One region of the Neobacillus solisequens genome, then DNA from elsewhere that is predicted to be linked to it. Evidence: predicted binding sites of a transcription regulator. Region 1 holds the regulator's gene; each other region holds the start of a gene.

Region 1 (10,021 bases):
TACAACACGAATCATCTATCGTCATGTAACAAAAGAAATGAAGAAAAAGGCTTCTCACAAGTTTGGTCAACTCATGAGAAGCCTTCACTAATCCTTCAAATGTTAGCAAAATGTTAGCATTTTATCAGCAAAATCTTTAAAAATCCTTATATATCAAGGGGTTGAGCAGCTATCACATCATGCCGCCCATTCCACCCATACCGCCCATGCCGCCCATGTCAGGCATTCCGGCACCAGCAGGTTCTGGTTTGTCAGCTACTACAGCTTCAGTTGTTAAGAACATAGCTGCAACAGATGCTGCGTTTTGGAGAGCAGAACGAGTTACTTTCGTTGGGTCAACGATACCAGACTCAATCATGTTTACCCATTGGCCGGAAGCAGCATTGAAACCTACGCCTACTTCTTCACGCTTTAAGCGCTCAACGATGACAGAGCCTTCAAGACCTGCGTTTTGAGCGATTGTGCGCATTGGTTCTTCCATCGCACGTAATACGATTTTGATACCAGTTGCTTCGTCGCCTTCTGCTTCAAGAGCTTCTACTTTGCTGTATACGTTTAGAAGGGCAACACCACCACCGGATACGATTCCTTCTTCAACAGCAGCGCGAGTAGCGTTTAATGCGTCTTCGATGCGAAGTTTACGCTCTTTTAATTCAGTTTCAGTGGCAGCACCAACTTTGATAACTGCTACACCGCCAGCTAATTTAGCTAGGCGCTCTTGTAATTTTTCACGGTCAAATTCAGAAGTAGTTTCTTCTAATTGAACGCGGATTTGGTTAACACGGCCTTGAATAGCATCAGTTTCGCCGGCACCTTCCACGATTGTTGTATTTTCTTTTGTAACCACGATTTTAGCTGCGCGTCCTAAAGATGCAAGAGTGGCAGATTTAAGGTCACGGCCAAGCTCTTCAGTGATTACTTCACCGCCAGTTAATACAGCGATGTCTTCAAGCATTGCTTTACGACGGTCACCGAAGCCAGGAGCTTTAACAGCAACAGCATTGAATGTACCGCGAAGCTTATTCACTACTAATGTAGATAATGCTTCACCTTCGATGTCTTCAGCAATCATCAATAATGGCTTGCCTTGTTGAACAACTTGCTCAAGAACTGGAAGGATTTCTTGAATGCTGGAGATTTTCTTGTCAGTGATTAAGATATATGGATTTTCTAATACTGCTTCCATTTTCTCCGTATTTGTTACGAAGTAAGCAGACACATATCCGCGATCAAATTGCATACCTTCTACAACATCAAGTTCAGTTGTGAAGCCTTTAGATTCTTCGATTGTGATAACACCGTCGTTACCTACTTTTTCCATTGCCTCCGCGATTAAGCGGCCAACTTCTTGGTCATCAGAAGAGATGGCAGCAACTTGAGCGATAGAGTCTTTGCCTTCGATTGGCTTAGAAATAGATTTTAATTCTGTTACAGCAGCTGCAACTGCTTTTTCGATACCTTTACGGATACCCATTGGGTTAGCGCCTGCAGTCACGTTCTTTAAGCCTTCGCGAATCATCGCTTGAGCAAGAACTGTTGCAGTTGTTGTACCGTCACCAGCAACATCGTTTGTTTTGCTGGCTACTTCAGCAACAAGCTTCGCACCCATGTTTTCGAATGCATCTTCTAATTCGATTTCTTTTGCGATGGTTACACCGTCATTAGTGATAAGTGGTGAACCAAATTTTTTCTCAAGAACCACGTTGCGTCCTTTAGGTCCAAGAGTAACTTTTACCGCATTTGCAAGTGTATCAACACCGCGTAGCATTGCGCGGCGAGCATCTTCACTAAACATAATCTCTTTAGCCATTGTTCAAAAACCTCCTCATATATTAAACCGTATGATATTTTTGTTTAAAGTTTTTTCCTTATTCGCCTACTACAGCAAGGATGTCGCTTTCACGTAAAATTAAGTACTCTGTACCTTGGTATTTAACCTCTGTACCAGCGTATTTTGAGAAGATAATGCGATCACCTACAGAAACTTCAAGTGCTACGCGTTCGCCATTTTCAAGTACACGACCGGTTCCAACAGCAACGACTTTTGCTTCTTGTGGCTTTTCCTTTGCTGAGTCCGGTAATACGATACCGCTTGCAGTTTTTTCTTCTGTTTCAACTAGTTCGATCACAATGCGATCACCTAATGGTCTTAACACTTGTAACAACCTCCTCAAATATATGTGTTTTCGGTCATTATTAGCACTCGCTTATCATGAGTGCTAACACAATTATTATAATAAATAATCTACATATCTTTTGCAAGTATCACGCATAAAATTTTTATAAAAAATTTACCATTTTTTGCACCTTATAAAGTATGTGAAAACCAAATCATTCTATACATTCTTTTTTCTAAACAAGGGTTCAAGATTGAAACTGAGCTGTATTTACATGTAGAATGAGGAATAATGAATCATTTAATATTAAAAAATAGGGTTCAAAAGGGGTTCATCTTCTTGAAGAAAGAATATTGGTATATCCTTATCACTTACATAGTTATGCAGCTGTCCAGTGGCATTGGTGTTCCTGCATTCCAATATGGATTTCGATCTTTCGGGTTTGACATGCGCTTGGCAGTTCCGATCTGGCTCATCGCAAGTTTTTCACTTTGCTTAATCATTGTCCTGTTTCTGCTGCGAAAAGAAATAAAAGCTTTTCGTTTAAATGACAGGGATCGTTCCTTTGGGCAGCTTTTTGTATGGTCGATTCTTGGGTTTTTCATGGCCTATTTCTCCCAGTACATATCCGCTATCATTGAGCAAATGATTGGTATTAAATCAGGTTCAGAAAATACGAGGCAAATTATTAATATCATTGATACGTTTCCACTGGCGGTCATCGTCACTAGTATCATTGGTCCAATTTTAGAGGAAATCGTTTTTCGCAAAATTGTCTTTGGAGCATTTTATACCAGGTTTAATTTTTTCATTTCAGCCTTAATAAGCTCCGTTGTCTTTGCCTTAGCCCATATGGATTTTGAGCATATCTTGATTTACGCAGCGATGGGCTTTACCTTTGCTTTTCTTTATGTAAAAACAAAACGAATCATTGTACCCATTATTGCCCACGTATCTATGAATACATTGGTCGTTCTAGTTCAATCTGTTTACCGTGATGATATCGAAAGAATGATGCGTGAGGCGGAATCAGTTCAACATTTTATCGGAGGATTCTTATGAGACGTTCACCTATGTTTTCCGGGATTATATACCTATTGATTGGTAGCTTATTCACCTATTTCGCCATCCATGATGTGCAAGCAAATGGCTGGGGCTTTTTCAGCTATTTTCTAGTGATTTTGGCCACCTTTGACTTTGGTTCCGGTTTTAAAATGATTAGTTTTCATTTTAAGTTGAAAAATCAATTAAAAAAATAACAGAACTCCCCTTGTGCATTGAGGGGAGTTCTTTTTTATGCTTGATGTGATTTTGCCTTTCTATGGATAATCATTTTTTCTTTTCCGAGAATAAAGATAAAGAGGAAGGCGAGCCCTGCTGGTACCAGTCCCCAAGTAAAAGTATGAACGATTGAACTGGATAAGGCTTCGGTTATTTTTTCAAGAATTTGGGGAGGAATTTGGCTTCGGGCCTGTTCTGATAAAAACGCCCGGGCATCGTCCGTTGATTTTCCAGGTGGCATCGGGCCCATTCCGGTAAATGCATCCGTTAATTTGTCATTAAAAACATTTCTCTGGATCGTGCCAAAAATAGAGATTCCAATGGTCATCCCCAGTGACCGGATGAAGTTACTGGTAGACGTGGCAGAACCGCGCTGTTCAACTCCAAACGGATGGATAGCAGCCATACTTAATACTGAAAATGAAAACCCAACCCCTAATCCCACGACAATCATATAAAGTGTCAACAATGTCCTGCTCGTTTCCGGTGTAATGGTGCTAAGAAGCAGTAATCCGCAAATAAAAATGACACTGGACATAAACATGATATTTCGGTAGCTCAGTTTAGTTGTTAAAAAGCCGCCTACCTGTGCTGTTACGACGGATCCCAGCATCATTGGCAGTAAGACGAGACCCGAGTTCGTTGCACTTCCGCCATAAACTCCCTGGACAAAGATCGGGATATACACGGTGGCTGACATAAATGCTGCCCCATAAAACAACCCTACAATGGTGCTGCCGGCAAACAGCCGATTTTTAAACATGGTAAATGAAATGATTGGGTCCTTTACTTTTTTTTCAATGAATAAAAAGATCACAAACAGAATGGTAAAGCCTGCAAATAAACTTAATATAAGTGTGGAGTCCCATTGATATTTCTGACCTCCTAGCTCCAGTGCAAACATTAGACTAACAACCGCTCCAATCAACGTGGCGGCTCCCCACCAGTCAATGGATTGTTTTTGGTGGCTTGGTGATTCCTTATAGGAGATGAGGATAAAAATAAGCGAGAGTATCCCTAGAGGTAAATTAATATAGAAAATCCAATGCCAGCTGATGTGGTCGGTAATATATGCTCCAATCAGTGGTCCAAATATGCTCGACATTCCAAAAACAGCTCCGAACATCCCGCCCATTTTTCCGCGCTTTTCAGGTGGAAACAGGTCAAACATAATCGTAAATGCAATGGGAACTAGCGCGCCTCCACCTATTCCCTGTATTGCTCGGTAAATACTCAACTGGGTAATTGTCTCGGCCGTTCCGCATAATGCCGATCCGGTCATAAATAGAATCAGACCGAAGACAAAGAACCGCTTTCTGCCGTACATATCCGATAACTTTCCGAAAATCGGCATGCCCGCCATTTCCGCTACCATATAAGCCGAAACTACCCAAACAAAACTCTCGAGACCACCGAGGTCTCCGACAATGGTCCCCATAGCCGTTACGACAATCGTATTGTCCATGGAGGCCATTAAAATACTTAATAATAACCCTGCCACAACCAAGCCTAATTTACTTTCTTTTGTTGTCATCCTATTTCTCCTTTACCTTTTTGTCTTTGTTTTGACCACTGAACTCTGGTCAAGTTGTAAATCCGCCGTGTACTCGACCAGCCCTATCTCGCATCCTGGTCCAATCAACACCTTATTTCCGCGAACGATATCAGCCTTTGTATTTTCCAAATGTATATCGTCCCCTTCAATTACTTGGGCCGTTAACGTTCCTAGACTTTTTCCAAAAGGAAGTAACGAATTTTTCTTTCGTTTTACCATAATTCGCTCTCCTCCAATTTCAGCGGCCTTACTGTCACCGTACCGCAGGCCAATTTGGATGGTATCAGCTGAGAGGAGTCCCTTTATTTCAAATCCACCGCTGGAATCAAACGTTTCATACTCCACATCGCCATTAACAGTAAGTCCTCCTTTAATGGTGGCTGTTACACCCGTTAAACGTTCTCCCGCTTCGAGTTGACCTAAGATTTTGATTTTCTCCAAACGGGCTCTTCCGCCAATTTCCAAGGTACCCATCACAGTGGTATCCTTTGCCTCTAAGTCTCCTCTTACTTTGGCCTCACCCAGGACTTTTACCTTATCAGCCTTTACGTTTGTTTCCGCCTTACTCGTACCGTATACATGAAAAGCAGCACATTCCACATCCTGAACAATGGTACCTTCACCTCGGATACTGACTTTATCGTAGCTGCCTCCGCTATAACTTCCTGATCCATTGATGATTAAGTTTTCTATCTTGCTCATCCTTTTCCCCTCCTATTACACCCTTCTTGTTTCGCCGACTTCAGCTGACTTGTCGACGGTAAGTTCACCTGTATATTCGATTAAACCGATTTGACAATTCGGGCCAATTTTTACGTCATTCCCGCGAATGATCTTGGCCTTTGTATACTCCACCTCAATTTTGTCCCCTTCCATTAGGTCCGTCACTAATTGGTGGCGTGTAAAAGGTTTCAGCAAATTTCCGACCAGCGACTCTTTATACTCGACCCTAATGGTTCTCCCGCCTATTTCTTTTACATGGCAATTCCAAAAGATTTTTATATCCACTTCATCGGCATTTAACAATCCGCCAATAGTAAATTGAGCCTCTCCTTTAAATGTTTCAGCTTCACAATCGCCACCAACAGAAAGGGTCCCTTTCATTTGAATTTCCTCGCCTTTAAGCCAGCCACCTATAGAAGTTTGGCCCGAGATTCGCAGCTTTTCCACTTCTACGTTACCGTTGATTTTAGCGGTCCCTTCAACTAAGATTTCATTGGAGTTCACGTCCCCCTCCATTTTGCTCTTTCCGCTCACGATTACCTTTTCCGCCCGAATATTCCCTTTTGCTGTACCTAAACCATTGCATTCAAATTCATTGCAATCGATATCGGAATTGACGCTTCCTCTGCCGTTAATCAACACTTTGTCAAATTGTCCGCCATTGGATGATCCAATGCCATTTATATAAAGGTCTCCCTTTTTTTGCGTATCCATTTCCATTCCCCTTTTATAGTAATTTGGCTTTTAGTTCTTCCATGCAGCCCATCAATGGCAGGCGGGACACAACCTTTGTTCCCGTTTCAAAATGAATACTCTCCGCATTGATTGCTAATAGGCACGAAGAAACACCTAGCTTTCGGGTGATCACTAACTCACCGCTTTTTTGCTTAATCGTCGTTCGATTAGCTACTAGGAGCTGAACGATCATTCTTCCCTCTTCGAGATTTACCTCTCCGGACTGCAATAGCTTATCTAATACATATATTTCAAGTATTCTCGAAAAATTAAAGTCAGGACCATTTTTTTCAATATCCAGATATAGATTTATCGCTGTTTGCGAAACAGTGTTTCGTTTTACTAGTTCTTCAGCTGATAATTGTAGGTCTGTTACGCTTGGAGAAAACATATTGGCCAATTCATCCAACGATAAATTCTCCTTCATCGTTTGGATTTTTTCGATGCGTTTTAAGATCTTTTCTTTAGGAAAAAAAGTCTCCTGACCAGTAAAAGTGGACTTGCGAATAAACCATTCCTCGGGAATCAAGTCTTTTCGCTTCCAGCGATATAACTGCCCATATGATATTCCTGCTAAATCCAATAACTCTTTTTTAGAAATTAACTCCTCACTCATTTTTTAAAAACTCCTTTCCGATGACATTAATGTAACATAACACTGTTACGTTGTAAAGGCGTTGTTTTATCATTTTGTAAATTTTTTGGTATCCTACCAAAAAAAAAAGGCCGGACCATTAAAATGGGTCCGCCTCTATCCAGGAATACCGCCCATCAAAATGTTTTTTAGGAGGTACTTGCGATTTCTATCGGAATTCTCTCATCACTTTTTCCAAAACCCACCCTTCGAGGACCTCTCCCTTTTTCGGGTTAATAAGGGGTCTCTGTCTTACTCCTTTTTTTAGAAAAAAAATGGGCCCTCCCAATTATGGAAAGACCCATGGCAAAATTATTCTTCAACTTCTACTTCTCCAATTGATGGATAATGCTTTAAAAAGTACACCAATGATTGCAGTTCAACTGCTAAATCAATATGGTGAACCCGAATGGAGGCTGGAACATTTAATCTGGCAGGGGTGAAGTTTAAAATACCTCTGACCCCTGTATTCGCAAGGCGATCCGTTATCATCTGAGCAACAGGAGCAGGTACGGTTAAAATCGCAACCGAAATATCATCCTCGACCAAATGTTTTTCCAAATCATCCATGGACAGAACCGGAACATCGCCGATGGAAGTGCCAATTTTATCGGGTGAAACATCAAACGCGCACTGAATTTTCGTATTGTTATTTTTTAAAAAATTATAATGTAAAAAGGCTGTGCCCAAATTCCCTACCCCAATTAAGGCAACCTTCGTTAATTCGTCTTGATCCAAGGTTTTTCGGAAAAAGGACAATAGATAATTGACATTATAGCCGTAACCCTTTTTACCAAGGGCTCCAAAATAGGAAAAGTCCCTGCGAATTGTTGCGGAGTCTACTTTTACTGCCTCGCTTAATTCGGCTGATGATACTCGTTGCTTTCCGGAAGAATGCAAGTTTTGTAAAAATCGATAATATAAGGGTAATCGCTTTGCTGTTGCTTGTGGGATTTTCATTGTTTCATTCGACATATTACTCCTTCACCCCGCTAATCATTTTGTTTATATTCGATCAAGTCGTCTAAAATCGCCATTTTTGCCGCCGGATTTCTCCATTAAGTAGGTAGGGCCGATTACCATACCCTTATCCACTGCTTTACACATATCATATACCGTTAATGCACAAACAGACGCCGCTGTTAGCGCTTCCATTTCAACACCTGTCTGCCCTTTAGTCTTAACTGTTGCCTGAATTTGCAATGTATACTGATCGTTATCGCTTTCCCAGGAGAAAGTAACATTTATACCAGTTAATGGAATCGGGTGGCACATCGGGATGATTTCCCATGTCCTTTTCGCTGCCATCACTGCTGCCACTTGGGCAACTGCTAAGACATCGCCTTTTTTCATTTCCTCATTAGTGATTTTTTCATAAATTTCTTTACTCACAGTAATGCTAGAATGCGCAAGCGCTGTTCTCGCCGTTTCCGGCTTATCGCTTACATCCACCATCTTTGCTCTGCCTTCTTCATTAAAATGCGTAAACTCTGCCATAGTATAGTCCTCCAAAAAAAATGATACTATATTTTACCGTCTCTGTGTGTGAAAGTTTGAGCGAATGGTGATATTTTTTTCCAAAACGTACAATATCCTGCTTTATTGCCGTTATTTCAGGAATACGGTACACTATTCCTAGGTAATAGAGGTGAAAAAATATGATTTTATTACAAGTTAATCAATTACAAAAATACTTTGGTGCTGACCTTATTTTATCCAATATTAAGCTTGAATTACAAACGAGGGACCGTGTTGCCCTTGTAGGTCGTAATGGTGCTGGAAAATCCACCCTTCTAAAAATTATCGCAGGGCATCTTTCCCATGACGGTGGAGAAATTATCAAGCCAAAGGGTGTCTCGATCGGATACTTAGCGCAAAATACCGGGTTGGAATCAAGTCTGTCCATTTGGGATGAAATGTTAACCGTCTTTGAACATCTTCAGCAGCAAGAAAAGGCTTTGCGAAGACTTGAAGCGCAAATGGCTGATCCTGAAGTCTTTAATAACCCAACCAAATATGAGCGGATTTTAAAGGAATATGATCAGCTCCAGGTCACCTTTAAGGAACAAGGAGGCTATCAGTACGAAGCAGATATTCGGTCTGTCCTTAACGGTTTAAATTTTCAGGATTCTGCCGTTTCAATTTCCAGTCTGAGCGGCGGTCAAAAAACCCGCCTAGCCCTTGGTAAACTTTTATTAACAAAACCAGACATTTTAATCCTGGACGAGCCGACCAACCATCTTGATATTGAAACATTGTCTTGGCTGGAACAATACTTACAAGGCTATAGCGGAGCCATTCTGATTGTCTCCCATGACCGCTATTTCTTGGACAAAGTCGTTACCCAGGTCTATGAACTTTCCCGAAACCAAATTCAGCGGTTTACAGGCAATTATAGTTACTATCTGGAGCAAAAGGCTGCCAATTATGAACGCGATCTGAAGCTTTATGAAAAACAACAGCAGGAAATTGCATCCCTGCAAGATTTCATTCAACGGAACCTGGCAAGGGCGTCCACAACCAAACGGGCACAGAGCCGCCGCAAAAAACTTGAAAAAATTGAAGTGATGGACCGTCCGCTCGGGGATGAAAAATCTGCATCCTTTTCATTTGAAATTGAAAAGCAAAGCGGGAACGACGTACTGATGGTGGACTCCCTGGCAATTGGCTATGAGGGTGAGAAAGTTTCAGAGAATATCACTTTTCGAGTTTTTAGGGGAGAAAGTATTGCACTTGTAGGCCCAAACGGGATTGGCAAGTCCACCATGTTAAAGACGATTATTAAAAAACTTCCATCGCTTGGAGGAACGATTAACTACGGTACCAATCTTACTATTGGATATTATGACCAAGAACAAGCCAACTTAAAGTCCAATAAGCGTGTCCTAAATGAACTCTGGGATGACTATCCTCTTAAACCTGAAAAGGAAATTAGGACAGTACTGGGTAACTTCCTGTTCTCCGGAGATGATGTCC
Region 2 (10,021 bases), on a different contig from region 1:
CCCCGCAGGCGCAGAGCCGAGGAGGCTCGCCGAAACGCCCACGGAAAGCGAAGTGCCTGGAGCGGAAATCAACACACAAGTTTAATAGAGCTAATTAATAAAAAAACATCTACAAATGAATGTAGATGAATTCGCAAAGTTTCCTACCTTTTTTCTATGATTTATCGACTACTTTATTCAAACAGGAATTTTACAGTATGATCTTCTGCGTCAATGGTCAGTCTTGCATTGAAGCTTTTATCCTTTTTGGTAAAACCTTCGATCAGTTCTGTTTTTCCATCAGATAGGAGCAATTTTATATTTTTCTGCGTGATGTTTTTACCAAGAATTTGTTTTGATATAGTAAAGTCGCATTTATTCTTCTGATAGTTGTTGCAGCCATAAAAGCTGCCCTTATCGACAATCGATCCATCACATTTTTTACAGGGTCCGAGCTTGGTCAATGTTTTTTGTTTCGTTTTTCGTTTACCAGGAGTAAAATTACTACTGACTTCTTCAGAAAAAGTCCAACTTGTCACTTGTTCCTTACTAGAAGAAATCAGATGAAACACCATTTTTTTAGTTTGTTCCATAAAGTTTTTTGGGGAAGCAGTACCTTCAGAAATTTCCTTCAGCTTCTCCTCCCATTTTGCCGTCATTTCCGGCGAAGCGAGGATTTCCTTCCCAATTGCTTCGATTAAGATTCTGGCTTTAGCGGTTGCATAAACTAAGTTCTTTTTCACGTCAATATAGGAGCGATCCTTTAACATAGTAATGATACCCGCTCTGGTTGCCTCTGTACCTAACCCTTCTGTTTTGGACAATATCTTCTCCATTTCTTTATCATTCAAATGCTTTCCAGCGGTTTTCATAAGCGTAATTAATTGACCTTCTGTATATCGCTTTGGTGGTTGCGTTTGACTTTCAATGACTTCAACTTTTATCGTCTTCCCTTGCTCTCCTTTTGTTAAAGCAGGAAGGTTCTGCTCTTCATCCTGATCTTTGGAGTGTATTACCTTTCTCCAACCCTCATCAATCTGAACTTTTCCTTTAGAAATAAACGTAGCTCTTCCATCAACAAGTGTGGTAATCGTTGTGTACTCGGCAATAGACTTATTGTAATGAGCCGCAATTAAACTTTTTACAATCAAATCATAAAGTTTCCGTTCATCCAGGCTTAACTTTTCTACATTCGGAATTTGTTCAGTAGGAATGATGGCATAGTGGTCTGTAACCTTCTTTTCATTTACATATCTTTTGTTGTCAGCGATCGAAGCATACGGCAAAGGAAAATAGGGTTCATAGTCTTTGATATGACTTATTTTATTTAGAATATCGGGGAAATTATTGGCTTCTTCTTTTGTTACATAACGAGAATCAGAACGAGGATAGGAGACATTTCCTTTTTGATAGAGTCCTTGCAAGACGTCCAAGGTTTTTTTCGGTGAAAATTTATAACGTTTGTTTGCCTCTGCTTGAAGTGCTGATAAATTATAGAGAAGTGGCGGAAGAAATTCTTTGCGTTCACAATTTACCTCACTAACCTCCGCTGGTTTCTCCCGACAGAAAGTTGCTATCTTATCAGCCATTTCCTTTGTCTTTACTCGGGTTTCACCATCATTTTGCCACTTTCCATTATATTTCTTTCCATTGATGTTAAAATGAGCTTTGACCTCCCAAAATGGTTCCGCTTTAAAGTTTTCAATTTCGAGCTCGCGTTTGACGATCAGAGCTAATGTCGGTGTTTGCACCCGACCTACTGAAAAAACGTCGGAAAACCCCCGTTGCTTGAGAAGCAAGCTATACAATCTAGAAGCATTCATTCCCACCACCCAATCGGCACACGCCCTTGTGTAGGCTTCAAAATAAAGGCTCCTAGTCTCGTCTTCATTTAGCAGCCTTTGAAAACCTTCGCGAATCGCGTTTGGTGTCAAAGAGGAAATCCATAATCTTTTCATCGGCTTACGGCAATTCGTTAGCCGCAAAATATTTCGAATGATCAGCTCCCCCTCGCGTCCGGCATCTCCTGCATGGATAATTTCCGTAACCTGTGGGTGTGATACTAATTTTTTGATGACTGAAAATTGTTTCGCCTTATCTCTTGTCACTTCGTACTCAAAATGCGAAGGAATGATTGGCAAGTTATCCAAGGACCAACGTTTCCACTCCGGTTGATATTTTTCCGGCTGAACCAATTGGCATATATGACCGATTGCCCAAGTCACATAAGCCCCCTTTGAAAATACCTCATTTGGGAAAATTTCAATAAAGCCGTTTTGTTTCCTATGTTTAAAGATGGATGCAAGGGTTGAGCCTTGATCCGGTTTTTCAGCAATGATTAATTTCATAGAATAATAGCTCCTTAAAAAAGGTTCACATTCTATTTTACTCTCATTTTAAAAAATCAGCAAAGGAATTTCGTAACCCTTACCTAAAAGGGTTATCCAATTGATAAAGGTTACGGTATCTTTGTTCCTTATTAAGAAGCTGTTCGTGACTGCCAACCATGGTGATGGCACCTTTTTCTAGAAAAAGAACCCGGTCCATTTGTTCAACTCCAATTAAATGGTGGGTTACCCAGATAATGGTTTTATCTTTCAATGTTGAAAAAATGGTTGTTAATAATTGATTTTCTGTGATTGGATCAAGACCAACAGTTGGTTCGTCCAATAACACAATTGGCGTATTTTGCAAGAGAATTCTCGCTAAGGCAATTCTTTGTCGTTCTCCTCCTGAAAAGCGTTGGCCAGTCTCTTGCATATTGGTTTCATATCCATTCGGTAAATTGCGAATCATGTCATCCAATTGAACCAGCTTGCAAACGCGAAAAACCTCTTCGTCTGAGGAATTGGGATTCCCCAAGCGAATATTATTCATGACAGAGGTATGAAAAAGGTAAGCCTTCTGGTTTAGGACGCTAATAATGCTAGACATATCATTTGCTAAGGTGAAAGCATCTCGTTCATTTAATAGGACTTGACCACTTGTCGGTGCAAGAGCTCCTTGAATAAGATGAAGCAGCGTGGATTTCCCTGATCCGCTTCTCCCAAGAATCGCCAACTTCTCTCCTGGCTGAATGGTTAGACTAACCTCTTTTAATAAATGGTCTTCCTGTAAATATCCAAAACTGACTTTGTTAAGTTGAACCGTTACAGGCATGGTCATTTTCTCTACTGTTGTGTTGATTATGGGAGAATCGGTCGGTTCAATCTCGGTTAGCCGCCTTAATGATTCTTGATAACTTGTAGTCTCACTAACTACTCCAGAAATTGGTAAAAATGATTCTAGCAAAGAAAATATAGCTAAGCAAAAGGCGGCGATAAAAGTGGCCGGTGCTTCTCCTCTAACAGTTAACCCATTTGCCCAGGCCATCACCAGAACCACTACAATTCCTAAAACCAGTTGATTTAAACAATCCCGCCAATTGACAAATATCTGCTTTTTTACTTCTATTTTATAGAGCTGTTGTTCTTTATTTTCATAATCAGAGATGAAGTTTTGATAATTCCTGCTAAAGATCCAATCACTAATTCCAAATACGGCATCTGTAAACTTATAATAAAGCTCATGCCTCCCCCTTTTTAACCGTTCATTTCTTGCTTTGGTGACCAATAAAGAAATAGCAGGTCCAACAAAAAGTAGCAAGCCGACTAAGACTGCTAATAGAATCGCAAATGGTACAGAGAAAATACCGATACTAATCATCATCATGACATAGATCACCAAAGAAACGACTGATGGAAAAATGGTTTTAAGATAGAAGTCCTGTAGATGTTCGATATCATTTGCCAGCAAACCGAGAATGTCCCCGGTACGAAATCTTTGATGTATAAGAAGTGCCTGCGGCTCAATCATTTTATAAAGCTTTACCCTCATGTTTGATAGAATTTTCAAGATAAGAGAATGGCCAGAAAGTCTTTCAACATAACTTAGAACAGCCCTTCCAATCCCAAAAGTACGTACACCTACAATTGGGACATACACCATTAAAATGGATTCAGGTTGGGTTGCAGCTTTTGATATGAGGTACCCTGATGTAAACATCAGCGCCCCACCGCATGCAATGGTTAGCGCCCCAAGGAGAATGGAAACAATAAAAAAATGGCGGTATTGACGAATATAAGGCAGAATCCAATTTTCATTTCCCACTTTTTATTCTCCTTCCTGACCTAAAACAAATTTATAATAGATTGATTGTAATGACATGAGTTGTTCATGGGAACCTTTTTCAACTATTTCTCCTTGATTCAAAACAAAGATTTCATCCATATCCGTCATCCAATGCAAACGGTGGGTAGCTAAAAACACCAATTTTCCCTGAAATAATTCCAACATGGCTGCCTTTATTTCCGCTTCCGTTTCAATATCTAAATGGGCCGTTGGTTCATCGAGCATAACAATGGGTCTTTTACTTAAATAAGCACGTGCAATGGCAATACGCTGTTCCTGTCCTCCACTTAGAGCCCGCCCGCCCTCACCAATGACCGTATGAAATCGTTCCGGTAAACCCTCAATCACATCTAGCAATCCCGCTTTTTGAGTGGCTATTTCTACTTCAACATCAGTAGCACTAGGCTGATAAAAACGAATATTATTCATGATAGTATCATTGAAAATATAAGGATGTTGTGGAATATAAGTAATTTGATTTTGCCAACTTTCATCAGTGAGCGTGGCTATACTTTGTCCATTTAGCTGAAAATTGCCCAACGAATGTGGAAGAAATCCGCTAAGCAAATCAATAAAGGTTGATTTCCCTGCACCACTCGCTCCGATAATTCCAATTTTTTTTGCTCCAGAAATGGTAAAATTAAGATCTTTTAAGCCAGTCCCCGGATGATCAGGAAATTGATAACAAATACCAGTGGCAGAAAAAGCACTATTGGGCTGCCATGATATTTCGGCTGACTCTTTTGGCGATAATGATGGGTAGCTTAAAATCTCCTTAATCTTAGATTCTGCATTTTTTCCATCAAGGGTTGCATGATAATCAGCCCCCAATTCTCTTACAGGCAGAAAATATTCAGGGGCCAAAATCAAAATAGTCAAAGCCGATTGCAACCCAATCGAACCATCTATTAGTCCGATCCCCAGAAATACTGCCACGGTAGCAATTGAGAGCATCGTAAAGAAATCTAGAGCAAATGAGGATAAGAATGCAACCTTCAATACAGCCATTGTTGCGCTGCGATACCGTTCGCTTACCAAGGCAATTCGATCAATATGGGCTTTACTTAAACCTAAATATTTTAATGTCTCCACCCCTCTTAAGGAGTCGACGAAATAATTGGATAAAGCTTGATAAGAATCAAATTGTTTATCAGCTTTAGATTTAGCTGCCAACCCAAGAAGAATCATAAAAATAATGAGTATGGGCATTGCCAAAATTAAGACGATAGCTGAACGAAGATTTTCAAATAAGATAAACAGGACTATCGCCATAGGAATAAGCAGCATGTTGATGGACTTGATATAGATGATTTCCAGATAGCGTCGAAACTTCACAATACCTTCCATTACCAAAGTTACAGTTTGGCCAGAACCCTCATTTTTTACAAACCGGGGTCCCAACTGAAATATTTTTTGTAGTAAAGACTTCCGCAAAATTTCTCCCGTACTGGCAGCAAAATGAAAAGCCATTCTCTTTTTCCAGATGGTAATTAGTTGGCGAAGCATGAGTGCCAATAGGAATGCTGCTAAAAATTTAATCACATCATGAAATAAATCTCCTCTGAAAAGAGAGGAGATTGCAGCTGACAAGCAATATGCCTGGATTATGATAAATCCACTTTGGAAGGTAGTGAACAAGACCAATTTTGTCATATAGGTTTTTGCGCCTTTGTAAGTGAACATATCTTTATTCATTAGTAAGTTAGATGCTCCTTATCCGTAACGCGTTTACGGAAAATGTAGTAGCTCCAAATCGTGTATCCCAATACAAATGGCAGAATGGTTAACGCTACAATTGTCATGATCTTTAGCGAATAACCTCCGCTGGATGCATTGTACACCGTTAAATCGAAGGCTTTATTAATGGAACTGATCATTACCCGTGGGAATAGACCTGCAAAGATCACACAAACTGTAAACGCTAAGCCCAATCCGGACATCGTAAAGGCCAACGCCTCGCGTTTTTGGGTAATAAACAAATAGGCAAATACATAAGACAAAACAATAAGAACAACAAGTACTATCTCCGGGATGAGATGCTCATCAAAAATATCCGTCATAAACCATGATAATACCGCGAAAACAGCTAAAGCTCCTAATACAGCCAGTGTCACTTTCTTTGCCAAATGGTTGGCTCTTTGCCTGATTTCTCCATCCGTTTTAAGTGTAAGGAAAAACAGTCCATGCAGAAAGCATAACAGCGTGACAGTCACTCCACCCCAAATGGAGTACAAATTAATAAAATCTGTGAATCCAGCATTCATATTCATATCTTTATGAATTGGCATACCTTTTAGCATACTGGTAAATAATACTCCAAGTAAGAATGGCGGAAGCAGACTGCTAACAAAAATCACCCAATCCCAGGTATTTGTCCACTTCGTATTTTTCACTTTTCTACGGAACTCAAATGATACTCCACGACCAATAAGGCAAAGCAATACGGCTAACAAAGGGAGATAATAACCACTGAACATCGTTGCATACCAATTTGGAAATGCCGCAAAGATGGCACCCCCTCCAGTCAGCAACCACACTTCATTGGCATCCCAAAATGGTCCAATCGTATTGACCATGACTGTTCGTTCACCTTGACTTCGTGCCAATAAGCGTGTGGACATTCCAACTCCAAAATCAAAACCCTCAAGGAAGAAAAAACCAATAAAGACTACTGCAATCAAAACAAACCATAATTCACTTAATTCCATGTTAAGCACCTACCTTAAATGGGTCAGTTGAAGGTTTAGCGTCTACTGCTTGAAGTACTTCAGGGCCCTTTTTAATTTCACGGATCATTAGATATACCATGACCACCAAAAGAATGGTAAATACTAACAAATACATAATAGTAGAGAATAATATCATTCCTGCTGGGACATTCGGCGAAATCGCATCAGCGGTGGTCATCAATCCAAACACTGTCCATGGCTGTCTGCCCATTTCCGTCATCATCCAGCCGGCAGTATTAGCCAAGAACGGAAAAGCGATGGCCGGCAATAAAAACTTTAAGAACAAAGGACTGTTTTCAAGGCGTCCTTTTCTCCAGAGATACATTCCTATAATCGGTAATAGAATCATAGCCACCCCGAAACCAATCATGAACCTAAAGCTCCAATAGGTGGTTTTAACCGGTGGAATATAGTTCGTTCCTTTACCAACCACAGAATCATATTTCGCTGTATATTCTTTTTGCAGGGTTTCCATTCCTTTTAAGCTACCTTCAAATTTGGAATAGGATAAAAAGCTTAAGGCATATGGGATATTAATTTCAAATGAATTTTCTTTATTTTTTGTATCGATAATAGCTAATGCTGACCATGGCGCGGGATCTGCAGTGTCTTTCCAGATTCCTTCTGCAGCAGCCATTTTCATCGGTTGCGTTTTCACAAGATATTGCGCTTGGGTATGTCCGGAAAGTGCTACCCCAATACTGCCGATTAAACCGATGATTAAGGCGATATTCATAGATTTCTTATAAAATAAAATATTTCTTTTCTTTAATAGGTTAAAAGCACTGACTCCAGCTACAAAGAATGCTCCTGTACATAGGGCTCCTGTAATAACATGAGGGAATTCTACCAATAACTGTCCATTAGTAATTAGTGCTAGAAAATCATTCATTTCTGCCCGACCATTATTCATTTTAAATCCAACAGGAACTTGCATAAATGAGTTAGCTGTTAAAATCCAAATAGCAGAAAGAGTGGTTCCCAATGAAACAAGCCAAATACAAGCAAGGTGGAGTTTTTTCGAAAAGCGTTCCCAGCCAAAAATCCAAAGACCGATAAAGGTTGATTCCATGAAGAAAGCTAATAGTGCCTCTATCGCAAGCGGCGCACCAAAGACATCCCCTACAAATCTTGAATAATCCGACCAGTTCATTCCAAATTGGAATTCCTGAATAATTCCTGTGACAACCCCGACAGCAAAGTTAATTAAAAACAAGTGCCCCCAAAACTTTGCCATTTTTTTGTACATTTCGTCTTTTTTGACGACGTACATGGTTTCCATTAATGCGACGATGAGGACAAGCCCAATTGATAGTGGAACAAAGAAGAAATGAAATATGGTTGTCGCTGCAAATTGGAGTCTTGCCAATATAACCGGATCCATCGTTTAACACTCCCTTTTTTTAATATTAACATAGTGCAAATAGTATTATGCTCATCATTTCACAATGATGATTAATATTACATATGTGTGAACGAAAACACACATATAATGTGATTTAAATCAATTTAATTATATCAATATTTACCAGTGTAACCATTGTAACTTGTGTCAAATTTGTTACAAATATCACAAAGTAAATAGGACAGCAATCACATTGCTGCCCTTCTTTTTAAAGTAGGCTGTGTTAAAGAACAGTGTTGATTTTTTACACTTTGTTGATTGGAGCGGAAGGTGCGAAGACTCCTCGAAAATGCTAACGCATTTCCTTCGTGCGTGGGCGAATTCTAGGAAGAAAATCAACGTCCTGTGGGAGTACGGTTCTGGAGAGACCCCGCAGGCGCAAGCGCCGAGGAGGCTCGCCGAAACGCCCACGAACCGCTTGCACCTGGAGCGCAAATCAACAGCCAAGTTTAACTGAGCCTTAAAGTAAAATAGGACTATTATCGCGGTTTAACAGATGATTCTTGAGTATACCAATTTTCTTTGGAAACAATATTGGAAACAGTTAAGATAAGTGAAGGTATTCTTTCGACATCAAATACAATGGCACCAATTTTCTTTGAAAACATAATAAAAGCATCTCCATGAGGAAAACCTGTCAGATCTTCTCCAATATGCAGCAATGACATTACTATTTCTTCTCTTTCGTCAGTGTCGATGAGAATCTGTGGTGAGAATCTTAATATCCATTCCTCTCCTTCTATTGAAAATCGATACACTTATCCTCACCTCGGGTAAGAAGTATTTGGTAAATTATACATATGAACAAACTAACTTTTTATGTTAAATAAAATGAAAATAATCCTTTATTAATCGGCTTTTCCTACTGCCTTTTCTTGACTGTTTTTTGGCATTATTGTATATTTAAAGCATCATGTAATCGAATACAATTAGCATCCTGATCGACTTCCAGTTACATGGTAAATATTTTTATCTTTGGACTTACATAAGGTGTCCTGAAAGGCTTAGGAGGAAGAAGTACATGCAAAACGGCAAAGTTAAATGGTTCAACAATGAAAAAGGCTTTGGATTTATCGAAGTTGAAGGCGGAGACGATGTATTCGTACACTTCAGCGCTATCCAAGGAGATGGCTATAAGTCATTAGAAGAAGGCCAAGAAGTTTCTTTTGAAATCGTTGAAGGAAACCGTGGACCTCAAGCATCTAACGTAGTTAAACTTTAATTTTTCAACCTTATAATGAAAATGCAAAGGCTGACAATACTGTCAGCCTTTTTAATTTTCCCGGACCTGTTACATAAGTTTGTCACCATATTCCCTTAGTTTTTCTCCAACAGTGCATTGAGAAATGCAGAATCGATGCGCTGTTCTTCGTCCATTTTCATTTTTTAGTGTTTTATGAACGAAACAGCCCTCGCAATATTGTGTCATTAACTTTTCAACCTGGCTAAAAAGCTCCATTCTGCTTGTTTGTTTCAATGATCATTGGCACCCCACTTCCTATAAAATTTGTGTCTTTGCAAAGATTTCTTTTCCTTCTAAGGCCTGTGTTGCCAATTTATCCGCCTCTTTATTTTCATTCCTTGATATTGGAGTATACTTTGGTTTAATTTTCATTGATTTTATTTTTTCTTCAATCCGATCTAGCCAGCGGTTAAGCGTTTCTTCATAGCAGGGCCAATCTCCTTCAAGCTGCTTTAACACCACCTGAGAGTCACCTTTGAACTCACATGAAAGATG
Region 3 (10,021 bases), on a different contig from region 1:
TCGGTAAAATTAGTGGTCAATCTAATTTTCTTTTTCATAACATCTCGATATTAAATGATCCTGATTTTATTGATACTCCAATCGATGACCGTGATATAAATATATCGTTTGAGACACCTGATAATGGGAATACTTCGAGCCTCGACCTTGAAAGCATTAATGTTAATGCTATGTTCCAAAATAGTGCTGTATTTGTTGGAAAAGGTCATGTGACGGGGATGGATGGAAATGAAAAAATTAATTATGCGCAAGGCAGTTTGTTTGGAAATCAAAATCAATTTGTTCATAACGTAAATACCACAAATGATCAGGATGTTTTTGATGCCATTATTGAAGATCAGGATATTAAAATTGCGGATATCAAAGGTGAGTAAAATGTCTAGCTCACGACACTATTTGAAATTATTTTTTAAACAGAAACCCTTTGCCGTTTTTGAAATATTCGGTTGGAGATTCGATGCTTCTGATCGTGAATCCATTTTTACTTTTTCTTTATCCATTTTAAAGATATGAGAGTCGGATAGATCTCCGTTACTCCCAATATTATTTCCAATTATTAATTTCCCGCTTAATTCATCAATTTCCAAATTGTCTAATTTAAACACAATGTTTTCCAAATGATCAATTTGGACATGATCAATATGAATCTTCTTTTCATTGTTTTCCTTTTGGTTTTGCTCCAGTAACTCGATAATACGATCTAATTTAGTAAGAATTTGGGAGTCTGTTTTCATTTCTTTTTCAAACAACCTTTTTTTAGTAGAAAAAAATTTAAACATAAACTCCCCCCTGTTACTAAAATTTATGCGGGGAAAATACTTCATAGGCATTATTTAATAAAATTCTAGATTTGAACTTAAAAATTGCATGATTCCTATATGTACGTTTTTTCACATGAGAAGTTAAAAAGAAGGTGAAGCTGAAGGGGAATGTTTTCAGGACTAGCTAATTCTTTCTAGCTTTGTAGTGGAGGCTAAATGATCAAGTTTACTAAGATCGTAAAGGGTAGATGCAAGTGAGATGGCATCGTCCATTTTTTCCATATTTGCTGAACAGAAGTAAGGTTTTTTCCAATCAAAATCTCCTTCTTTGTCAGCAGGATATATACTCACTTTCCAGTGATAATAAATCATTGCTTGCGGAAGCTGGACACCTTCAACAGCAATCAGCCAATGTGAGGCGGCTAAACTTGGTGAATAGTCATCCGCTTTTTTTAATGAACATAAATCATTTACTCCAATTGGGACTAATTCCTTTGGATAAAAATCATGGTGATTCGGTGTTTTCAATAAATATTCCCTCCCTTGTTATAGTCTTGATTTTATTATATTAAACTTTACAACCTTTTTTGAATATAAATGTTAAAATTTTTTGAAAAATGGAAGATTTTTATAAAATTGTTATGATCCGGTCAAACTAAATAAATATTTCACTTGAATGTGACTTTCCTCACTACATTGGCTGATAGCAGATTTTATACTTAGAGGCAACAAATCGATCAAGAGGTGAAAAAAATGAGCGGATGTATGAGTGCCTTCAGCGGCGGCCCGGATATTGAATTAAGCAAAGGCCTGAAACAATTGAAAGAGGAGCATCCTCCTTTATTAGCTCAATTGGAAGAATTGTTTCAATTGACTCAAAGGATTGAGCAGGAACAGGATATTGATCCTAATTTTGAATTATTGATTGCGAAGGTACAGCAATTTAAGGCGGATTTGGACCCACATTCAGAACGGGAAGAAGGCGTGCTATTCCCAATGTTAGGTGTTTATATTGGAACCACTTCCGGTCCTATTGCGGTAATGGAGTATGAACATGATCAAGCAAAAGCGAATATCAAGGCGTTTTTAGAAGGAGCAACTAATGGCGAGACCTCTGAAGAAAAAAAGGAGCTTGGTCAATTAGTTCAAAATGCATATTTTATCTTAACTGAGCACTTTGCCAAAGAAGAAAATGTTCTGTTCCCAATGGCGCAAAGAATGTTGACCGATGAGGAAAAAGAAGAATTATATCAAAAAATCCAAGAAATAAAATAAAGGATGGGCACACCCATCCTTTTTTCATGCCTTTTTATTCCATTCCCACACTTTCTGATCTGATGGCAGCAGAAACGAGATTAATCCCAATAATGGAAGAACCCCCAGCCATTTGATCATGGATTGTAAGCTGATTAAGTCGGCGATATACCCTAGTCCAACCGAACCAATAGCCCCCATACCAAATGCAAGACCTACCGTTAATCCAGACATCAACCCAATTTTTCCGGGGACTAATTCCTGTGCATACACAACCGTTACCGAAAAGCTGGTCATTAATATAAAGCCAGATATTATTAAGAATGCAAATGCCAGCATTTGGGGCATATGCGGGATTAGAATGGAAAAGGGAACTGTAGACAGCATGGAAAATGAAATAATCTTTTTCTTTCCAAACCGGTCTGCAAGGGGACCGCCAAAAAAGGTCCCAAATGCCCCAGCAACTAAAAAAGCGAATAAGAATAGCTGTGATTCTTTAATTGTCAAGGCATACGCCTTCATTCCATAAAAGGCGTAGAAATTTGTCATTCCCGATATGTACCAGGATCTTGCAAAAATCAACAATAAAATAAACCCGAGGGCACGGATAATCTCTTTTGATAATCCAGGTTGATCTTGAAAGGTGGAAGCTTTTTTCTTTCTAAGATTAGGTGTTGATAATAGTCTCTGATTATACCATTTAGCAATATAGATTAATAATATAACGGCAAGAGCAGCAACAATAGAGAACCAGGAAGCTCCTAATTGCCCTAATGGGACTAAAATTAAGGCGGTTATCAGTGGAGCCAATGCCTGGCCTGTGTTGCCTCCTACTTGGTAAATGGATTGAGCAAGACCTCTGCGATTTCCTGCAGCCATGTAGGCAACCCTAGAGCCTTCCGGATGAAATACAGCAGAACCTAGTCCAATGAAAATAACGGATAAGACGATGAAACTAAAATTAGAAGCGAAACCTAATCCAAGCACACCCACCAAGGTAAAAGTTAGCCCAATGGGTAAGGCAAAAGGCATTGGTTTTTTATCTGTGAAGATCCCAACAATAGGCTGCATAACGGACGAAACCATATTAAGAGCAAAGGCAATAATGCCCAACTGCGTAAATGATAAACCCATGGTCTTTTCCAAAATTGGAAACATCGCAGGTACTACTGCCTGAATGGCATCATTCAATAAATGGCATAGACCAATAATCATCAGAATTTTGTATATAGTTCCTTCTGTTTGTCTTGGAGTGGATGTAGGTAAGGCTGCTTGCTGATTACTCATGGTACCCCCCTTTTTACAATTTGATATTCTTATCTTACTACCTCAAATCCAATTTGAGAAACAAATTGTTTCTATTTTCGAAATATATGAAAAAAGAGACCGTTTCGGCCTCAATGGTTTAATTTTAATGGCAATATAATAGTAACGGTTGTACCAACAAACTCAGTACTCTTTACTTCAATCGTACCACCAAAAGAGTCAACAATACGTTTACAAATAACTAGGCCAAGGCCAGTTCCAGTCTCTTTTAAAGTAAAGAAAGGCTGAAAGATCTTATCTAAATTTTCTTTTGAAATTCCTTTTCCGTTATCGGTAATTTCCAATATACAACATTTTCCCTTCGACTCAAGGTTGATCTGTAACATCCCTGTCTCTTCGATGGATTCAATTGCATTTTTCGTTAAGTTGAGTATTACTTGCTTTAACTGATCCTTTATACACTCAACCATAATGGAATTTTGTGAAATGGTCCAGACACATTCAATATTCCGTGAATTTGCCTCTGAAATGATAATGGGTTTTAACTCATTCAGTGTTGCGGTTATGTTAACATCTTCTCTTAATTGTGCTGTGGGTTTACCTAAGATCAAAAATTCACTTACAATTTCATTTATACGATTTAACTCGGAATTAATCACTTCGAAATAGTAGCTGTCCTGTTTATCTGTATATTTTTCACTTAAGAGCTGTATCAGGCCTTTTACACCGGTTAATGGGTTACGAATTTCATGGGCCGTGCTGGCAGCTAGTGTTCCTACCAATTCGAGCTTTTGAAGTTCATTCTGTTTTCGTTCTTTTAAAGTTTGAATTTTTAATAGAATATATTGAATACACAGGTAAAGCAAATGGGCAACAATGAATATCATAATAAATAATTGAAGAAACTTGGCTGACACTTTTCTAGGGCTAATATCAGCAATTTTTACTTTTATGCACCAGGGGAGATGATCCATAGGCTGAGTAACCCAGTTTTCGGTCTGGTTTGTTTCAATATTATTAGTATTCAATTGAATAATAGGTGTACTTTCATCGTTTATAACCATTAATTTTGTATCTGGAGTCAGTACTCTCATTAAATTTTTCATATAATCCATACGTAAGTCAGCTACAATTATAGCTTGTAACTGGTGGTTTTCATCAAGCACGGGAGTAGCCAACCCTATTATTCTCTGGTTGTTTTGAAGAATCTCGACTTGGTTGGAAATAACTGTATCCTTGGTTTGGATCACTTCCTGGATAAATTTCAAGTCTGTAAAATTCCGTTCTCCGCGAAGAGGTGCAGTACCAGTCATTAGATTCCCGTTAGGATCGAGTAAAAATAATCCTCCATATCTAAGATCATCCTGATAGACTTTAATCAACAGTGGCTGCATTTTTTGGGGAGAATCCAAATTTTCTTTTGCAGATAACGAGAGAATTTTTAAGCTTGTTGTTGTTTCGCTGATAAATTGATCCCAGTTTTTTTGGTAAACCGAGGCAATCCATAGTGCATCATTTTTTCTGTTAACTTGATTATCATGTAAGATTTTAAAAAAAGAAGATAAACTTAAAATAATGACTGGTATGATGACAATAATTATATAAATAGGGATATTCCCTTTACGTATTTTCATGTGAATACCTCATAATAAAGTCTGTTCCGTCGAACCCTTCCTATTTTATAACATATTTTAAAAATATTCTTGCCTTTTCCTGAAAAATTGACATAAAGGTGTTTTTTTTTTATAATAATTTTGAAATCGAGATAATTTCAGATGAGGGATCAAATTCAATTCACCACCAAAAAGGATGAAATAATATGGAAAATGCTTCTATAGAAAAATCTTTAAAACTTTTTATTGTTTTATCAAGGGCCTTTAAGGCGATTAATGAACATGTAAATAAAGTCATTCAAGCAAATGGGCTAAATCCAACTGAATTCGCGGTATTGGAACTGCTTTATCATAAAGGAGACCAACCGTTGCAGCAGATAGGAGCAAAAATCCTGCTCGCAAGTGGCAGTATTACTTATGTTGTTGATAAATTGGAACAAAAGGGGTTATTAAAGAGAATTGCTTGTCCGAATGATAGAAGAGTCATCTATGCGCAAATTTCCGATGAAGGCAAAGAGTTGATTATGGAGATCTTCCCGGATCATGCCAAACAGATTGATAAGCTTATGTCTAGTCTGAATGATGAGGAAAAATCACAAGCAATCGACCTTTTAAAAAAGTTAGGAATTCCAGCAGGTAAATTTTAAACGGCTTAAGAGCCGTTTTTTTTATGTGAAAAAAGGCTAAAAAATAGTGTATAATAAACATTGGTTGAAAAATTTGGTAAATCCAAAAGGGGGAGTTACATTGAGCTTTGAAAGTTATACATATAAACGGCCTAATCTCGATGAAATAAAAGAGGAATTTGAAACCATTTTAGATCGCTTTAAGAATTCAACTACAGTTGACGGACAAAGCAAAGCAATGGATGAAATAAATCAACTGCGCAATAGTGTTGGCACAATGTTTACCCTTTGTTCCATCCATCACTCCATTGATACAAATGACGAATTTTATAAAAATGAACAGGATTACATGGATGAAATTGGGCCTGAAGTGGAAGGGTTAGTCACCAGTTATTACCAAGCCCTTGTTGATTCCAAATTCCGCCCTGAATTGGAGAAAAAATGGGGGAGCCAGCTCTTCGCCTTGGCAGAAGGTCAGCTAAAGACATTTAAACCTGAGATTGTGCCCTTACTCCAAAAGGAAAATCGTTTAGTAACGGAATACACAAAGCTGGTTGCATCAGCGAAAATCGAGTTTGAAGGCGAAGAGCGGACACTGGCGCAAATCGATCCATTTATTGAATCTACTGACCGGGAGATGCGCAAGCGGGCAAGTGAAGCTAAATTTGGCTTTTTTGGCCAACGCGAAAATGAACTGGATCGGATTTATGATGACCTAGTAAAGGTTAGAACAGAAATTGCCCAAAAGCTTGGCTACCAAAATTTTGTAGAACTTGGATATTACCGTATGATGCGGACCGATTATAATGCTGAAATGGTGGCAAATTTTCGTAAACAGGTAAAAGACTATATCGTCCCGATCGCGACAAAATTAAAAGAGCGTCAGCGGGAACGTCTTGGCTTGGACCAATTAAAATTCTATGATGAGTCCTTTTCATACCAATCTGGCAATGCTATTCCAAAGGGAAGCCCGGAATGGATTATAGAAAATGGTCAAAAAATGTATGAGGATTTGTCTAAGGAAACAGGAGAATTCTTTAGATTCATGCAGGAAAACAACCTGATGGATCTCGTTGCCAAAAAAGGGAAAGCAAGCGGCGGTTATTGTACGTATATTGAAAATTATAAAGCCCCGTTTATCTTCTCTAATTTTAACGGTACTTCAGGGGACATCGATGTGCTTACCCATGAAGCAGGGCATGCTTTTCAAGTCTATTCAAGCCGGCATTTTGAAATACCGGAATATAATTGGCCGACGTATGAGGCATGTGAAATTCATAGCATGAGTATGGAATTTTTTACTTGGCCTTGGATGGAGCTTTTCTTTAAGGAAGATACGGATAAATATAAGTTTTCTCACTTAAGTGAAGCTTTGCTATTCTTGCCATATGGTGTTTCTGTGGATGAATTCCAACACTGGGTATATGAAAATCCAACCGCAACACCAAAGGAACGTAAAGCGCAATGGCGAGAAATTGAACGAAAATATTTGCCTCATAAAGATTATGATGGAAATGAATATCTTGAGGGTGGCGGCTTTTGGCAGCGCCAAGGGCATATTTATAATTCTCCATTCTACTATATTGATTACACATTGGCACAGATCTGTGCGTTCCAATTCTGGAAACGATCAAGAGAGGACAGAGAAACAGCTTGGGGAGATTATGTAAAGTTGTGTAACCTTGGCGGTAGCCTGTCGTTTACGAAGCTTGTGGAAGCGGCCAATTTAATTTCTCCATTTGAAAACGGCTGCGTGGAATCGGTCGTCGATGTCATTGAGCAATGGTTGAATTCCATTGATGATAAGAAATTATAAAAAAAGCGAAGCTGCTGATATAATGCAGCTTCGCTTTTTTATTAGTGAATAGACACAGCCTCGGAAACAACTTTCAATTCATGTTCCTTTACAATCGTGATTAATTTTTTCACATCAGGCTGTTCTAAAATGTAATCGGCAATTTTGTCCTCTAATTGTTCTTGGATGATTCGGCGGAGTGGGCGTGCCCCGAATGCTGGGTGATAGCCAAGCTCAGCTAATTTTTCTTTTGTTTCATCATTGACAACCAGTTCGATACTTTGCTCATGTAAAGTTTCTTGCAATTCATTCAACATGAGATCAACGATTGTTAAGATGTGTGTTTTATCTAGTGAGTTAAACTCAATAATCGCATCAAAACGGTTTAAAAATTCTGGTTTAAAGAAGCTGCCAAGAGAATCTATAATACTTGTTTCTTCCACTGTGTCACTTGCCCCGAATCCTACATGGATAGGCTTTAATCCGACTCCTGCGTTACTTGTCATAATGATAACTGAATCCTTGAAGCTGACCACTCTACCTTGGCTGTCGGTCAGACGGCCGTCCTCAAGAATTTGCAGGAACATATGCTGCACATCAGGATGTGCTTTTTCAATCTCGTCCAACAGAATAATACTGTATGGATTACGTCGGACTTTTTCCGTGAGTTGTCCTGCTTCATCATGACCTACGTAACCAGGAGGTGAGCCAATTAATTTGGAAACACTGTGTTTTTCCATATACTCACTCATGTCGAGACGAATCATCGATTCTTTGGTGCCAAATAATTCTTCAGCAAGTGTTTTTGTTAATTCAGTTTTACCAACACCGGTAGGACCCACAAATAAGAAGGAACCGATTGGGCGATTTTTTGGCTTTAATCCGGCACGGCTGCGACGGATCGCCTTAGCAACCTTTTGTACAGCCTTTTCTTGCCCAATTACTTTTCTGTTTAGATGTTCTTCGAGGCTTTTCATTTTTACTTGTTCATCTAGCTGCAATTTTCCGACTGGTATCCCTGTTTTTTGTTCGATTATTTCCTGAATATGAGCGACAGTTACAACTGGACGATTAATACCCGATACCTGATTTAGTGATTTTTCCAATTTGACTTCCTCATCGCGAAGTTTTGCCGCCTTTTCATAATGTTCTTGTTTAAGAGCTTCTTCCTTCTCTTTAGCAATTTCCGCTAAACGGGCCTCAAGATCTTCACTATCCTTATATTCGGAAGAAAGATTTAATTTTGATCCAGCTTCATCAAGTAAATCTATCGCTTTATCAGGGAGGAAGCGGTCTTGGATATAGCGCTGTGATAAGTTTACACAGGCTATAATGGCTTCTTCTGAGTAGGTTACTTCATGATAATCCTCATACTTTTTCTGCAAGCCTGTTAAGATAGCAATGGCAGCCTCTGTAGTAGGCTCCAAGACATGTACTGGCTGAAAGCGGCGTTCTAATGCAGAATCTTTTTCAATTTGTCGATATTCTTTTAATGTGGTGGCACCTACCACTTGGAGTTCGCCACGGGCTAGTGCCGGTTTTAAAAGGTTTCCAGCATCCATGGAGCCTTCAGCAGAACCTGCCCCAACAAGCAGATGAATTTCATCGATGAACAGGATGATATTTTTTCTTTCTTGTAACTCGGAAATTAATTGCTTCATCCGTTCCTCAAATTGTCCGCGAATGCCGGTGTTCGCTACCAATGAAGCAACGTCGAGCAAATAGACTTCTTTGTTTAAAAGCTTGCTCGGAACGTCTGAATCAGCGATTTTCTGTGCAAGGGCTTCAGCAATAGCTGTTTTACCCACGCCGGGCTCCCCGATTAAAACTGGATTATTTTTATTTCTTCGGTTAAGAATTTCGATCACTCTTTTGACTTCTTCATCACGCCCAATCACAGGATCAAGTAAACCCGCTTTAGCCATTTGCGTTAAGTTTCGGCCAAACTGATCAATAATTCCACCATGTCCTTGTTTTCCTTCTTTATGTGGTGCAAACTGACCAGATTGATTTGGATTATTATTTTTTTCCTTAAAAAGCTCTTCAAAAGGGAATCCCTGAAAAGGATTCGTATTCATGGAAAAACCTGTGCCCAGTGCTTGTTTTTCCTTTACATAACAATCATGACATAGTTTTAATTCTTTTCGTTGTCCATTCACGCTTATATTTAATTGGATATTTGCTTGATTTTGATTGCATCTTTGGCAAAGCATTACTCAAAACCTCCTTAGTTATTTACTTGATCAATTTGACTTTGACTATCTTTGACCTTGTGAACCTAGTATACTCTGACCTTTTTTGACTTTCAAGAACTTTGCTTATAGTAATTCTTGCCAAGATGGAAAATGCTCGTCATTGTTTGTCCCTTCATTCATATATTTGTGTTAAGGGGGAGATGATGTGAAAAGAAAATGGAATCAGGCCTTTCAAATTGCAGCAGTTTATGTTGGGACTGTTGTAGGCGCAGGATTTGCAACCGGAAAGGAAATCGTAGAATTTTTTTCTCGATTTGGTTTCTTTGGTTTTATAAGTATATTAATGAGTGGTTACCTTTTTGTGGTGATCGGTTCAAAAATGATGCGAATGGCAGCACAAATAGAAGCTAGGTCTTATCAGGAATTTAATGAGTACCTATTTGGAAGATGGCCTGGGAGAATTATCAACTTTTTCATGTTGATTATGCTTGTAGGGGTGAGTGCTGTTATG

Evidence for each region. Region 1 encodes Rex, which represses fermentation and respiration genes when NADH is low (regulators of the CRP and FNR family bind a similar motif). Its sites were predicted from a motif close to TTGTGAAATATTTCACAA; they were not measured.
Region 2: ACI3K6_RS00715 (cytochrome ubiquinol oxidase subunit I) is a predicted target of Rex. The motif match lies at 8,437-8,454, and genes of this name have one in related genera.
Region 3: ACI3K6_RS06005 (hemerythrin domain-containing protein) is a predicted target of Rex. The motif match lies at 1,438-1,455, and genes of this name have one in related genera.

The regions. Positions count from the first base shown of each region.
Region 1 covers NZ_JBKFGJ010000027.1:77,931-87,951, forward strand. Annotated here, with positions in the region: gene groL (chaperonin GroEL) at 173-1,810, opposite strand; gene groES (co-chaperone GroES) at 1,869-2,156, opposite strand; gene ACI3K6_RS21705 (CPBP family intramembrane glutamic endopeptidase) at 2,457-3,179, shown strand; gene ACI3K6_RS21710 (YdiK family protein) at 3,176-3,376, shown strand; gene ACI3K6_RS21715 (MDR family MFS transporter) at 3,412-4,932, opposite strand; gene ACI3K6_RS21720 (cytoplasmic protein) at 4,945-5,655, opposite strand; gene ACI3K6_RS21725 (polymer-forming cytoskeletal protein) at 5,671-6,390, opposite strand; gene ACI3K6_RS21730 (YhbD family protein) at 6,404-7,027, opposite strand; gene ACI3K6_RS21735 (redox-sensing transcriptional repressor Rex) at 7,358-8,020, opposite strand; gene moaC (cyclic pyranopterin monophosphate synthase MoaC) at 8,051-8,542, opposite strand; gene ACI3K6_RS21745 (ABC-F family ATP-binding cassette domain-containing protein) at 8,704-10,021, shown strand, end outside.
Region 2 covers NZ_JBKFGJ010000002.1:57,352-67,372, reverse strand. Annotated here, with positions in the region: gene ACI3K6_RS00735 (DNA topoisomerase III) at 174-2,327, opposite strand; gene cydC (thiol reductant ABC exporter subunit CydC) at 2,407-4,128, opposite strand; gene cydD (thiol reductant ABC exporter subunit CydD) at 4,132-5,844, opposite strand; gene cydB (cytochrome d ubiquinol oxidase subunit II) at 5,844-6,857, opposite strand; gene ACI3K6_RS00715 (cytochrome ubiquinol oxidase subunit I) at 6,859-8,262, opposite strand; gene ACI3K6_RS00710 (hypothetical protein) at 8,763-9,041, opposite strand; gene cspD (cold-shock protein CspD) at 9,305-9,505, shown strand; gene ACI3K6_RS00700 (zinc-finger domain-containing protein) at 9,575-9,742, opposite strand; gene ACI3K6_RS00695 (ribonuclease H family protein) at 9,782-10,021, opposite strand, start outside.
Region 3 covers NZ_JBKFGJ010000004.1:49,324-59,344, forward strand. Annotated here, with positions in the region: gene ACI3K6_RS05990 (hypothetical protein) at 1-374, shown strand, start outside; gene ACI3K6_RS05995 (hypothetical protein) at 393-779, opposite strand; gene ACI3K6_RS06000 (hypothetical protein) at 942-1,289, opposite strand; gene ACI3K6_RS06005 (hemerythrin domain-containing protein) at 1,515-2,036, shown strand; gene ACI3K6_RS06010 (MFS transporter) at 2,061-3,302, opposite strand; gene ACI3K6_RS06015 (ATP-binding protein) at 3,413-4,915, opposite strand; gene ACI3K6_RS06020 (MarR family winged helix-turn-helix transcriptional regulator) at 5,101-5,541, shown strand; gene ACI3K6_RS06025 (M3 family oligoendopeptidase) at 5,642-7,336, shown strand; gene ACI3K6_RS06030 (ATP-dependent Clp protease ATP-binding subunit) at 7,378-9,528, opposite strand; gene ACI3K6_RS06035 (YkvI family membrane protein) at 9,716-10,021, shown strand, end outside.